2 linked regions of the Halorhodospira halophila SL1 genome follow. The protein of the gene in region 1 interacts with the protein of each later gene in a pairwise test. Links are inferred from orthologs where the notes say so. Each region holds a gene or a part of one and is shown in the gene's direction. Other genes may lie near its edges.

Region 1 (5,593 bases):
CCGGGTCGGACGGGTTGAGGAGATCCGGCTCGATCCGGAGAGCCATCAGGCCGAGGTGCGGCTGCGCATTAACGAGCGCTTCGGGGCCATCCCGGCAGACAGCGCGGCGGCCATCTACACCGCCGGTCTGCTCGGCGAGCAGTACGTGGGGCTGGAGCCAGGCTGGGAGACCGAGCCCCTGAGTGACGGCGACCGGATCACCGAGACCCAGTCGGCGGTGGTCCTGGAGCGGATCATCGGGCAGTTCGTCACCAGCATGCAGGATTGAGCTCGCCACGCGCGACGGAGGCAGTAGAGATGTTCAAGGTGAATCGCTGGACTCGTTCACTGGCCGTGTCGATGGCCCTGTTGCTGGCGCTGGCCTTCGGTCAGGCAGTGGCCAAGCCGGATCCGCGCCAAGTTGTGCAGGAGGTTACCGACGAGGTCATGCGGGTGCTTGAGGAGCACGGCGAGGAGATCGCCGGCGATCCGGTGGCGCTCTACGACAAGCTGGCACCGGTGGTCGAGCCGCACATCGATTACGATCGGATCGGGGCGCGGATCCTCGGTCCCCACTGGCGCGACGCCGACGGGGAGACCCGCGACCGCTTCGTGACCGAGTTCCAGCGCAGCCTGCTGCGTACCTACGCGTCGAGCATGGAGGATTACGAGGGATTCGATGTCCGCATCCTCGGTAGCCGGCAGCGCGATGGCGGGGTCCAGGTCGGTATGGAAGTGGGTTCCGGTGACAGTCGGGCGCGGATCCTGTACCGCCTGGAGGAGAGCGATGACGCCTGGAAGCTGGTGGACGTCACCGCCGAGGGGGTCAGCCTGATCCACAACTACCGCGAAGATTTCCGCTCGCGCTTGCGGGGCAAGGACCTCAAGACCGTGATCGACGAGATGGCAGAGCGCAACCGGGAGATCGGCTTCGAATGACCCGCGCGGCCCTCGAGAACGGGGTCGACGGGCGCTGGCGAGTCACCGGGCGGCTGGAGCTCGACACCGTGGGTGCCTTGTGGCCGCAGGGCACGGCGCTGTTCACCGCCGAAGGCGGGGTCTGCGAAATCGACCTGGCCGGTGTCGAGCGGACCGACAGCGCCGGTGTGGCCCTCCTGATCGATTGGACGCGGCAGGCCCGGGCCCACGGCGGGCGGCTGTGCCTCTGCCACGTCCCGCAGCAGTTGCTGGCCATCGTGCATGCCAGTGGTGCGGAGGGGGTGCTTGAAATCGCCGACGAGCCGGCCTGAATCGGCTATAATCGTCCGCCCTCGCGGGGAGCCCGCGGTCCGTGTCCGGAGGGGATCGCCCCATGATGCAGCCACAAGAGATTGAACGCCTGGTCCAGGATCAGCTCAGCGACGCCCGGGTGGAGGTGAGCGGGGACGGCCGCCACTTCCGTGCCTTTATCGTCAGCCCCGACTTCCAGGGGCTGTCGCGTATCGAGCGCCACCGCCTGGTCAATCGGGCCCTGCGCGCCCACATTGATGACGACACCCTACACGCCATCTCCATGCGGACCCTGACGCCTCCGGAGCACGAGCAACAGCAGAAGGCGGGGTAGGCCGATGGAGCGACTGCTCATCCGGGGCGGTAACCCCCTGCGTGGCGATATCCGTATCTCCGGGGCCAAGAATGCGGCCCTGCCGGTCATGGCGGCGACCCTGCTGGCCGACGGCCCGACCACCGTCGGCAACATCCCGCATCTCCACGACGTAACCACCACCATGGAGCTGCTCGGGCGCATGGGGGTGGAGCTCACCGTGCACGAGGGTATGGAGGTCGAGGTCAACACCGCGACCATCCACAGCTTCCGGGCGCCCTACGAATTGGTGAAGACCATGCGCGCCTCGATCCTGGTGCTCGGGCCGCTGCTGGCGCGCTTCGGCCAGGCCGAGGTGTCGCTGCCCGGGGGCTGCGCCATCGGCTCGCGGCCGGTCAACATCCACGTGGACGGGTTGCGGGCCATGGGCGCCGAGATCGAGGTCCGCGACGGGTACATCAAGGGCCGCGCCGACCGGCTCCAGGGGGCGCACATCCGCATGGATGTCTCGACGGTGACCGGAACCGAAAACCTGATGATGGCGGCCGCCCTGGCGCGCGGAACCACGGTACTCGAGAATGCCGCCCGCGAGCCCGAGGTCATCAATCTGGCCGACTGCATCAACGCCATGGGGGGGCACGTCCAGGGGGCCGGCACCTCGACGATCACCATCGAGGGGGTCGACACGCTGCGCGGCGTTCACCATCGAGTGCTGCCCGATCGCATTGAGACCGGCACCTACCTGGTCGCTGCGGCCATGACCGGGGGAGAGGTGCGGCTCAAGGACACGGCGCCGGAGCTGGTCGAGTCGGTGCTCGGCAAGCTGCGCGAGAGCGGGGCAGAGGTGAGCGCCGGTCGCGACTGGGTGACCCTGCGCATGGAGGGCCGCCCGCGCGCCGTGGACCTGGAGACGGCGCCGTACCCGGGCTTCCCCACGGACATGCAGGCCCAGTTCTGTGCCCTGAACGCCATCTCCACCGGGGAGGGGACGGTGACCGAGACCGTCTTCGAGAACCGGTTCATGCACTGCCTGGAGATGCAGCGCATGGGTGCCGACATCCAGATCGAAGGGGCCCGGGCGCGCATCCGCGGCGTCGAGAAGCTGACCGCGGCGCCGGTGATCGCCACCGATCTGCGCGCCTCGGCGAGTCTGGTGCTGGCCGGGCTGGTGGCCGAGGGTGAGACCCGGGTGGACCGGATCTACCACATCGACCGCGGCTACGAGTGCATCGAGGAGAAGCTCGCCCAGCTCGGTGCCGATATCCAGCGCGTCCCCGACTGACGACGGAGACCGATCGAATACCATGAGCCGAACCCTGACCCTGGCCCTGTCCAAGGGGCGCATCCTGGAAGAGACCCTGCCGCTGCTGGCGCGCTGCGGGATTGAGCCCGCCGAGGATCCGGACGCCAGCCGCAAGCTGATCATCGGTACCAACCGCGAGGACGTCCGGCTGCTGGTCGTGCGCGCCTCGGACGTGCCGACCTACGTCGAGCACGGCGGCGCCGACCTCGGTGTGGCCGGTCGGGACGTGCTCCTGGAGCACGGCGGCGATGGTCTCTACGACCCGGTGGATCTGGGGATCGCCCGGTGCCGGCTGATGGTGGCCGGACCGCCGGACGGACCGCCGCCCGGGCGCCGCCCGCGCGTGGCGACCAAGTTCGTACATCTGGCCCGGCAACACTTCGCTGCGCAGGGCCGGCAGGCCGAGATCATCAAGCTCTACGGCTCTATGGAGCTGGCGCCGCTGGTCGGCATGGCCGATCTCATCGTGGACCTGGTCGACACCGGGAACACCCTGCGCGCCAACGGGCTTGCGCCGCTCGAGGAGATCATGCCGATCAGCTCGCGGCTGGTCGTCAACAAGGCCTCCCTGAAGACCAGCCCCGACCGTCTGGGGACGCTGATCGACGATCTGGCGGCGGCGGCGCGCGCCAAGGACACCAGTTAGCTTTATCGCGAGAGGAAAGCATGGTCGACATCAAGCGGCTGAGCACCACACAACCCGATTTCTGGGACAGCCTGGACGCCCTGACGAGCTGGGGGAGCCACCCGGGCGCCTCCATTGAGCAGCGCGTCGCCGAGGTGGTCGAGGGGGTTCGCACCGGCGGTGATGCGGCCCTGCTGGATTACACGCGGCGTTTCGACGGCCGCGAGGCCGATTCGGTGGCCGCGCTGGAGATCCCGACCGAGCAGGTGGTCGCGGCCCACGAACAGATCGCCCCGGAGATGCGCGAGGCGCTGGAGCAGGCGGCCGCGCGGATCCGCGACTACGCGCAGCGTCAGCGCCTGGAGTCCTGGGAGTACCAGGACGCCGACGGTAACCGCCTCGGGCAGCAGGTCACCGCCCTCGACCGGGTCGGGGTCTACGTCCCCGGCGGCAAGGCCGCCTATCCCTCATCGGTGCTGATGAACGCCGTGCCGGCCCGGGTGGCCGGCGTGCAGGAGATCATCATGACCGTCCCGGCCCCCGGGGGGGAGCTCTCACCACTGGTGCTGGCCGCTGCCCATGTGGCGGGCGTGGATCGCATCTTCACCTTGGGCGGGGCGCAGGCGGTGGCGGCCCTGGCCTACGGGACCGAGACCGTACCCGCCGTGGACAAGATCGTCGGCCCCGGTAACGCCTATGTTGCCGAGGCCAAGCGCCGCGTCTACGGGGTGGTGGGCATCGACATGATCGCCGGCCCCTCCGAGGTGCTGGTCATCAGCGACGGCCAGGCCGATCCCGAGTGGATCGCCATGGACCTGTTCTCCCAGGCCGAGCACGACGAGGAGGCGCAGGCCCTGCTGGTCTGCCCGGACTTCGTCTTCCTCGATCAGGTCCAGGCGGCCATGGAGCGCCTGCTGCCGGATATGGAGCGTTCGGAGATCATCCGCACCTCGCTGGCGGAGCGGGGGGCGTTGATCTGTGTCCGCGATCTGGAAGAGGCGCAGCAGGTGGCCAACTATGTCGCTCCGGAACACCTGGAGCTCTCCGTGGCCGAGCCCGATCGACTGGCCGAGGGCATCCGTCACGCCGGGGCGATCTTCCTCGGCCATTACAGCGCCGAGTCACTGGGTGATTACTGTGCCGGCCCCAACCACACGCTGCCGACGTCGCGGACCGCGCGGTTCGCATCGCCGTTGGGTGTCTACGACTTCCAGAAGCGTTCCACCACGCTGGCCTGCTCACCCGCCGGCGCCGCAGCACTGGCCGGGACCGCCGCGGTGATGGCACGGGGCGAGGGACTGACCGCCCATGCCCGCTCAGCGGAGTACCGCGGCCAGGGGGAGGAGCGCAGCGGTGACTGAGGTCGAGGCGCGGGTCGCCCGCTGGGTGCGGCCACAGGTGCAGGCCCTGGAGGCCTATCAGGTGGCCGAGCCGGGCAAGGCCATCAAGCTCGATGCCATGGAGAGCCCATGGGCCTGGCCCGGGGCCCTGGAAGAGGCCTGGCTGGAGCGCATGCGTTCGGTGTCCGTGAACCGCTATCCGGACCCGGCGGCCCGGCGGCTCAAGCCCCTGCTGCGCGAGGGGTTGGGGGTCCCCGAGGGGGCAGAGCTGTTGCTCGGCAACGGCTCCGATGAGCTCATCCAGCTCATCGATCTGGCCGTGGCTGGCAGTGGGCGCACGGTGATGGCCCCGGGGCCGAGTTTTGCCATGTACCGGATCATCGCCGAGTATACCGGCGCCGAATACGTCGAGGTGCCGCTCGATGCGGAGTTCGGGCTGGATCTCGCCGCCACCCGGGAGGCGGTGTCGGCGTACAACCCGGCGGTCACCTACCTGGCGCACCCGAACAACCCCACCGGCAATGGCCTCGATCTGGACGCCGTGGCGGAGCTGGTGGCGCAGAGCGACGGCCTGGTGGTAGTCGATGAGGCCTACGCCCCCTACGCCGACAGCAGCTTCCTGCCGCGGGTGCTGGAGTTCCCCAACTGCCTGGTGCTGCGCACGCTCTCTAAGGTCGGTCTGGCGGGCCTGCGGGTCGGGGTGCTGATCGGCCATCCGGCCTGGATCGACCAGCTGGAGAAGTGTCGCCTGCCCTACAACCTGGGCAGCCTGGCCCAGGCCAGTGCGGCATTCGCCGTCGAGC
Region 2 (5,600 bases), 1.5 Mb from region 1 along the record:
TTCACGTCCGAGTCCGCTCTGGTACGTGTCAAGTCGTCTGAGGTCCTCGGCGGATGGGAGGGGCGAAACCGATACGGAGAGATCCGGCGAATCAGCGTCCGAACTCGCCAGCTCTCCGCGTCGGGCAGGTTCGGCATCGGGATCGTGACGTGACTCGCCATCCTCGGAGTCACGACTCATGGCCGAACTCTTTTTCCTTCTCCGCGACCTTGCGGCGCATAGCCTTCGCAACGCGCTCGGTGCCGCCACGTAGTACTTTCCGGTCCGCGGCGAAGCCGTCCCGTGCCCGCGTCACCTTTTCAACTTGGGCTACTGGGCGCGAGAGCGTTGTCCTCGCTTTGACCTGCTTGCGCTTCCTTGGGCGCAGGGAGATCGCTCGCGCGCCGCTGGAGAGCGACTTCTTGGAGCGGTTGGCGACACGAAACATAGCTGGGCCTCATCGGGAAAACGGTCCATCTATCCGTACGGTCAGGCTAGCACACCAGTGAGCTCGTTGAGTTCCAGCAGTTCGTCAATGCGGAGCCGGGACCTGGGGACAGTCGTGAGAAACCAGGACGTCCAGAGTTGTCTGGTCGCACCGGGTCGAGACGGTCTGACCTGCTGGTCCGTGGCGATCCGTGTCGGCGCGTCGGGTCTTCGCAGGCCCCAGCTGTCGCACTCATCATGCGACGCTCAGCGCCCTGCGAGAATCCTGCGAAACGTGACGCCACTTATCTCCACCCGGCGCCACTAGATGCGCCGTAACTATCTGAGGATAAATGGTGTACGTTGGTGATAGGTGGTGGAGCCGAGGGGAGTCGAACCCCTGACCTCGACAATGCGAATGTCGCGCTCTCCCAACTGAGCTACGGCCCCATCGATCAGTTGCGCACTCTACCACAAGCCGACGCCCTGCAAAACCCCGGCCGCCCCTTGCAACTGGCCGGCAGCGCTTGGAAACTCCTCTCCATGGATACCCTGACCCTGCCCCGGCCCGACGACTGGCACCTGCACCTGCGCGACGGTGCCCTCATGCAGGCCGTGGCCCCCCAGGCCGCGGCGGTCTTCTCGCGGGCGATCATCATGCCCAACCTGCAGCCGCCGGTGACCACGGTGGAGCAGGCGGCGGCCTACCGCCAGCGCATCCTCGGCGCGCTGCCGGCGGGCTCGACCTTCGAGCCGCTGATGACGCTCTACCTCACCGACAAGACCTCGCCCGAGGAGATCGTCCGTGCGGCGGCCAGCGGTTTCGTGCACGCCGTCAAGCTCTACCCGGCGGGGGCCACCACGCACTCGGATGCCGGCGTCACCGATCTGCTGCTCTGCTACGATGCCCTCGCCGCCATGGAGGAGCAGGGCCTGCCGCTGCTGATCCACGGCGAGCGCACGGGCCCGGAGCTGGATATCTTCGAGCGCGAGACGGCCTTCATCGACGATGTGCTCCAGCCGCTGCTCGACCGGCACCCGCGGCTGAAGGTGGTGCTCGAGCACGTCACCACCGCCGTCGGCGCCGAGCTGGTGACCGGCGACGACCCGCGTCTGGCCGGGACCTTCACACCGCAGCACCTGCTCTACAACCGCAACGATCTGCTCGTCGGCGGGCTCAAACCGCACTACTACTGCATGCCGATCCTCAAGCGCGAGGCCGACCGCGAGGCGCTGCTCGAGGCCGCCACCTCCGGCCACCCGCGGGTCTTCCTGGGCACCGACTCCGCCCCGCACCCCCGGGGGGCCAAGGAGTCGGCGTGTGGCTGTGCCGGCTGCTATACGGCGCCCATCGCGCTATCGCTCTACGCCGAGGCCTTCGAGGCGGCCGGTGCGCTGGAGCGGCTGGCCGATTTCGCCGGGCGCAACGGCCCGGCCTTCTACGGCCTGCCGGTCAACCCGGAGACGGTTACCCTGGAGCGGGCCCCGCTGGAGGTGCCGGCCAGCTACCCCGGCGGCGATGAGCCGGTGGTGCCCCTGCGCGCCGGCGAGAGCCTGGCCTGGCGGTTGCACCAACCCTAGGGTGGGTGGGATGAGCGCGCCGGAGTGGCGTTTTACGATGCCCGCCAGGCGGTGGCCGGAAGCGGGCCCCGCCGCGGATCTGCCGCAGAGGATGGAGACGCAATGAGCGACGAATCGGTTCAGCAGACCATTGCCCGCCAGGTGTCGGAGAACCCGATCCTGCTGTACATGAAGGGCAGCCCGGAGCAGCCCATGTGCGGCTTCTCGCAGCGGGCGGCCCAGGCCCTGGCCGGCTGCGGGCGGGAGTTCGCCTACGTGGATGTGCTCCAGGATGAGCGCATCCGTCAGGGGATCAAGGACTACGGCGACTGGCCGACCATCCCGCAGCTCTACATCGACGGCGAGCTGGTCGGCGGCTGCGATATCATCATGGAGATGTTCGACTCCGGCGAGCTGCAGCAGCTGGTCGACGCCGCCGGGGCGGGCGCCAGCGGCTGAGGGCCGGGCGGCTTGCTCGCGCTCACGGGGCGCCGTAGCATGCGGCACCCGAATCCAGTTACGGCAGCCCCATGACCGAGCAGAACCCCGCGCAGTCGTCCGCCGCGGACGAGCGTATTCAGAGCACCGAGATCCCCCCCCTGCGCACCCGTTTTCGGGCCTTCCTGCCGGTGGTGGTGGATGTGGAGACGGGCGGGCTGCAGGCCGAGACCGATGCCCTGCTGCAGATCGCGGCGGTGATCCTGCGCGCCGAGGAGGGCACCGGCCGGCTCTATCCGGCGGAGACGCACACCTGTCATGTCCAGCCTTTCGAGGGGGCACGCATCGACCCCAAGGCGCTGGAGCTCAACGGCATCGACCCCGAGCACCCACTGCGCATGGCGGTGCCCGAGCGCGACGCCCTGGGCAAGATGTTCAACCCGGTCCGGCAGGAGTTGCGTAACACCGGCTGCAATCGGGCGGTGCTGGTCGGCCACAACGCCTTCTTCGATCTGGCCTTCCTCAACGCCGCGGTGACGCGGACCGGCTTCAAGCGCAATCCCTTCCACCCCTTCTCCAGTTTCGACACCGCCACCCTGGGCGGGCTGGCTTACGGGCAGACGGTGCTGGCCAAGGCGGTGAAGGCCGCCGGCATCGAGTGGGACGCCAAGGAGGCCCACTCGGCGATCTACGACGCCGAGAAGACCGCCGAGCTCTTCTGCGCCATCGTCAACTGCTGGGACGCGCACTGCGGCCGTCCGTCCAGCTTCTAGCCGCCGGGATTCCAAGGGGTTGCGGTGCTTGCGCCGGGTCCCGTCGGCGGTTAGGTTAGACGTTTTTTCCCGGCTTCTAGAGCCGGTTCCATGCGGGTATGAAACGGTCCATGCAAGCCCTGATCCCCACCTACAACCGCCTGCCCGTCGCCTTCACCCGGGGTGAGGGGGCGTGGCTGTACGACGAGCAGGGTCACGCCTATCTCGACGGCGTGGCCGGTATCGCCGTGTGCGGGCTGGGCCACAGCCATCCGGCCATCGCCCGGGTGGTGGCCGAGCAGGCGCAGACCCTGGTGCACACCTCCAACCTCTACCGGGTGCCGCTGCAGGAACGCCTGGCCGAGCGCCTGTGCGCCGCCGCCGGGATGGGCGCGGCGTTTTTCTGCAACTCCGGGGCCGAGGCCAACGAGGCGGCCATCAAACTGGCCCGCCGGTATGCGGCCGGCCGCGGCATCACGGCGCCGCAGATCGTGGTGGCCGACGGCGCCTTCCACGGCCGGACCCTGGGGGCGCTGGCGGCCACCGGGAACCCGCAGGCCCACGAGGGGTTCGCGCCGCTGCCCGAGGGCTTCCTGCGTGTGCCCTACGGGGATGCCGACGCGGTGGCGGCCGTCGACGATCCGGCGGTCTGCGCCGTGCTGGTCGAGCCGATCCAGGGCGAGGGCGGGGTGCAGATCCCGCCGGCGGACTACCTGGCGCGGCTGCGCCGGCTCTGCGACGAGCGCGGCTGGCTGCTGATGCTCGACGAGGTGCAGACCGGCATGGGGCGGACCGGCACGCTGTTCGCCTTCGAGCAGGCCGGCATCCGCCCGGACGTCCTGGTGCTGGCCAAGGCCCTGGGCAACGGTCTGCCCATCGGCGCCTGCCTGGCCGCCGCCGAGCACGCCGAGATCCTTGGCCCCGGCAGCCACGGCACGACCTACGGCGGCAATCCGCTGGCCGCCCGGGCGGCGCTGGCGGTGCTCGACACCCTCGAGGGCGAGGACCTGCCGGCGGCCGCCGCCCGAGCCGGCGAGGCGCTGCGTGCCCGCCTGGCCGAGGGGCTGGCCGGTGTCGACGGGGTGCGGGAGATCCGCGGCCGCGGGCTGATGGTCGGCGTCGAGCTCGCCGTGGAGGCCAGCGCCCTGCCGCGCCAGGCCCTGGAGGCCGGACTGCTGATCAACGTGACCGCCGGCCGCGTGGTCCGGCTGGTCCCGCCGCTGACCCTGGACGATGATGAGATCCGCCAGCTCGCCGACGGCGTCGTCGACCTAGTGCGCCGCCACCTGGCCGGCGCCTGACCTGAACCGAACCAAGGAGGGCGTCCTGGATGCGCCACTTCCTCACCCTGCGTGACTGCTCCGTCGACGAGATCCACCAGCTGCTGCGCCGGGCCACGGAGCTGCGCGACATGCACCGTGCCGGGCATCTGCACCAGCCCCTGCAGGGCCGGGTGCTGGGGATGGTCTTCGAGAAATCCTCCACCCGCACCCGGGTCTCCTTCGAGGCCGGCATGGCGCAGCTCGGGGGCCACGCCCTGTTCCTCTCGCCGCGGGATACCCAGCTTGGGCGCGGCGAGCCGGTGGAGGACACCGCCCGGGTGGTCTCGCGCATGGTCGATGCGGTGATGATCCGCACCTTCGGCCACGATATGCTGGAGCGCTTCGCCGGCCACTCGGCGGCGCCGGTGATCAACGGCCTCTCGGACCTGTGCCACCCGTGCCAGCTGCTGGCCGATCTGCAGACCTTCACCGAGCACCGCGGGCCGATCACCGACCGGCGCGTGGCGTGGATCGGCGACGGCAACAACATGTGCCATAGCTGGATCGAGGCCGCTGGCCTGCTCGGCTTCGACCTGCACATCGCCGCGCCGCCGGGGTACCGCCCGGAGGCGGACATCCTGGCGCTGGGCGGTGACCGCGTCCAGGTCTTCGACGACGCCTACGCCGCCGCCGAGGGCGCCGACCTGGTCACCACCGACGTCTGGGCGAGCATGGGCCAGGAGAGCGAGCAGGCGGCCCGCGAGGAGGCCTTCCGCGGCTTCTGCGTGACCGAGTCGCTGATGGAGTGTGCCGGCGAGCAGGCGCTGTTCATGCACTGCCTGCCGGCCCACCGGGGCGAGGAGGTGGAGGCCGCGGTGCTCGAAGGACCGCAGAGCGTCGTCTGGGACGAGGCGGAGAATCGCCTGCACGCCCAGAAGGCGCTGCTTGAATTCCTGATGCTGGGATACTGACCCCTGAACCTGAATACCGAGGAGCTCCCCATGTCGGACGTCAAGAAGGTCGTACTCGCCTACTCCGGCGGTCTCGACACCTCCGTGATCCTCAAGTGGCTCGAGGAGACCTACGGCTGCGAGGTGGTGACATTCACCGCCGATCTGGGCCAGGGCGAGGAGCTGGAGCCCGCCCGGCGCAAGGCGGAGGCGTTCGGGATCCGCGAGATCTA

Evidence for each region.
Region 2: the proteins of HHAL_RS10685 (region 1) and grxD interact in binary tests that used the Escherichia coli proteins (3 or more experiments, as listed by UniProt). The link is inferred for Halorhodospira halophila SL1 from one-to-one orthologs.

The regions. Positions count from the first base shown.
Region 1 is NC_008789.1:2,316,398-2,321,990, reverse strand. What follows is about bases 1-2,917. They hold HHAL_RS10685 (BolA family protein), read left to right. Parts: upstream 1-1,291; coding sequence 1,292-1,543; downstream 1,544-2,917. Other genes in these bases: hisG (ATP phosphoribosyltransferase), read left to right, coding at 2,827-2,917; murA (UDP-N-acetylglucosamine 1-carboxyvinyltransferase), read left to right, coding at 1,548-2,804; HHAL_RS12765 (STAS domain-containing protein), read left to right, coding at 915-1,229; HHAL_RS10695 (MlaC/ttg2D family ABC transporter substrate-binding protein), read left to right, coding at 298-918; mlaD (outer membrane lipid asymmetry maintenance protein MlaD), read left to right, coding at 1-268. Also shown: more of hisG, read left to right, coding at 2,918-3,471; hisD (histidinol dehydrogenase), read left to right, coding at 3,492-4,811; hisC (histidinol-phosphate transaminase), read left to right, coding at 4,804-5,593. UniProt on the Escherichia coli protein: Involved in cell resistance against acid stress.
Region 2 is NC_008789.1:811,558-817,157, reverse strand. Bases 833-3,756 are described here. They hold grxD (Grx4 family monothiol glutaredoxin), read left to right. Parts: upstream 833-2,088; coding sequence 2,089-2,424; downstream 2,425-3,756. Other genes in these bases: HHAL_RS03740 (aspartate aminotransferase family protein), read left to right, coding at 3,287-3,756; rnt (ribonuclease T), read left to right, coding at 2,496-3,176; pyrC (dihydroorotase), read left to right, coding at 949-1,986. Also shown: HHAL_RS12895 (DUF2335 domain-containing protein), read right to left, coding at 1-180; HHAL_RS03765 (hypothetical protein), read right to left, coding at 170-427; more of HHAL_RS03740, read left to right, coding at 3,757-4,456; argF (ornithine carbamoyltransferase), read left to right, coding at 4,486-5,388; HHAL_RS03730 (argininosuccinate synthase), read left to right, coding at 5,419-5,600. UniProt on the Escherichia coli protein: Monothiol glutaredoxin involved in the biogenesis of iron-sulfur clusters.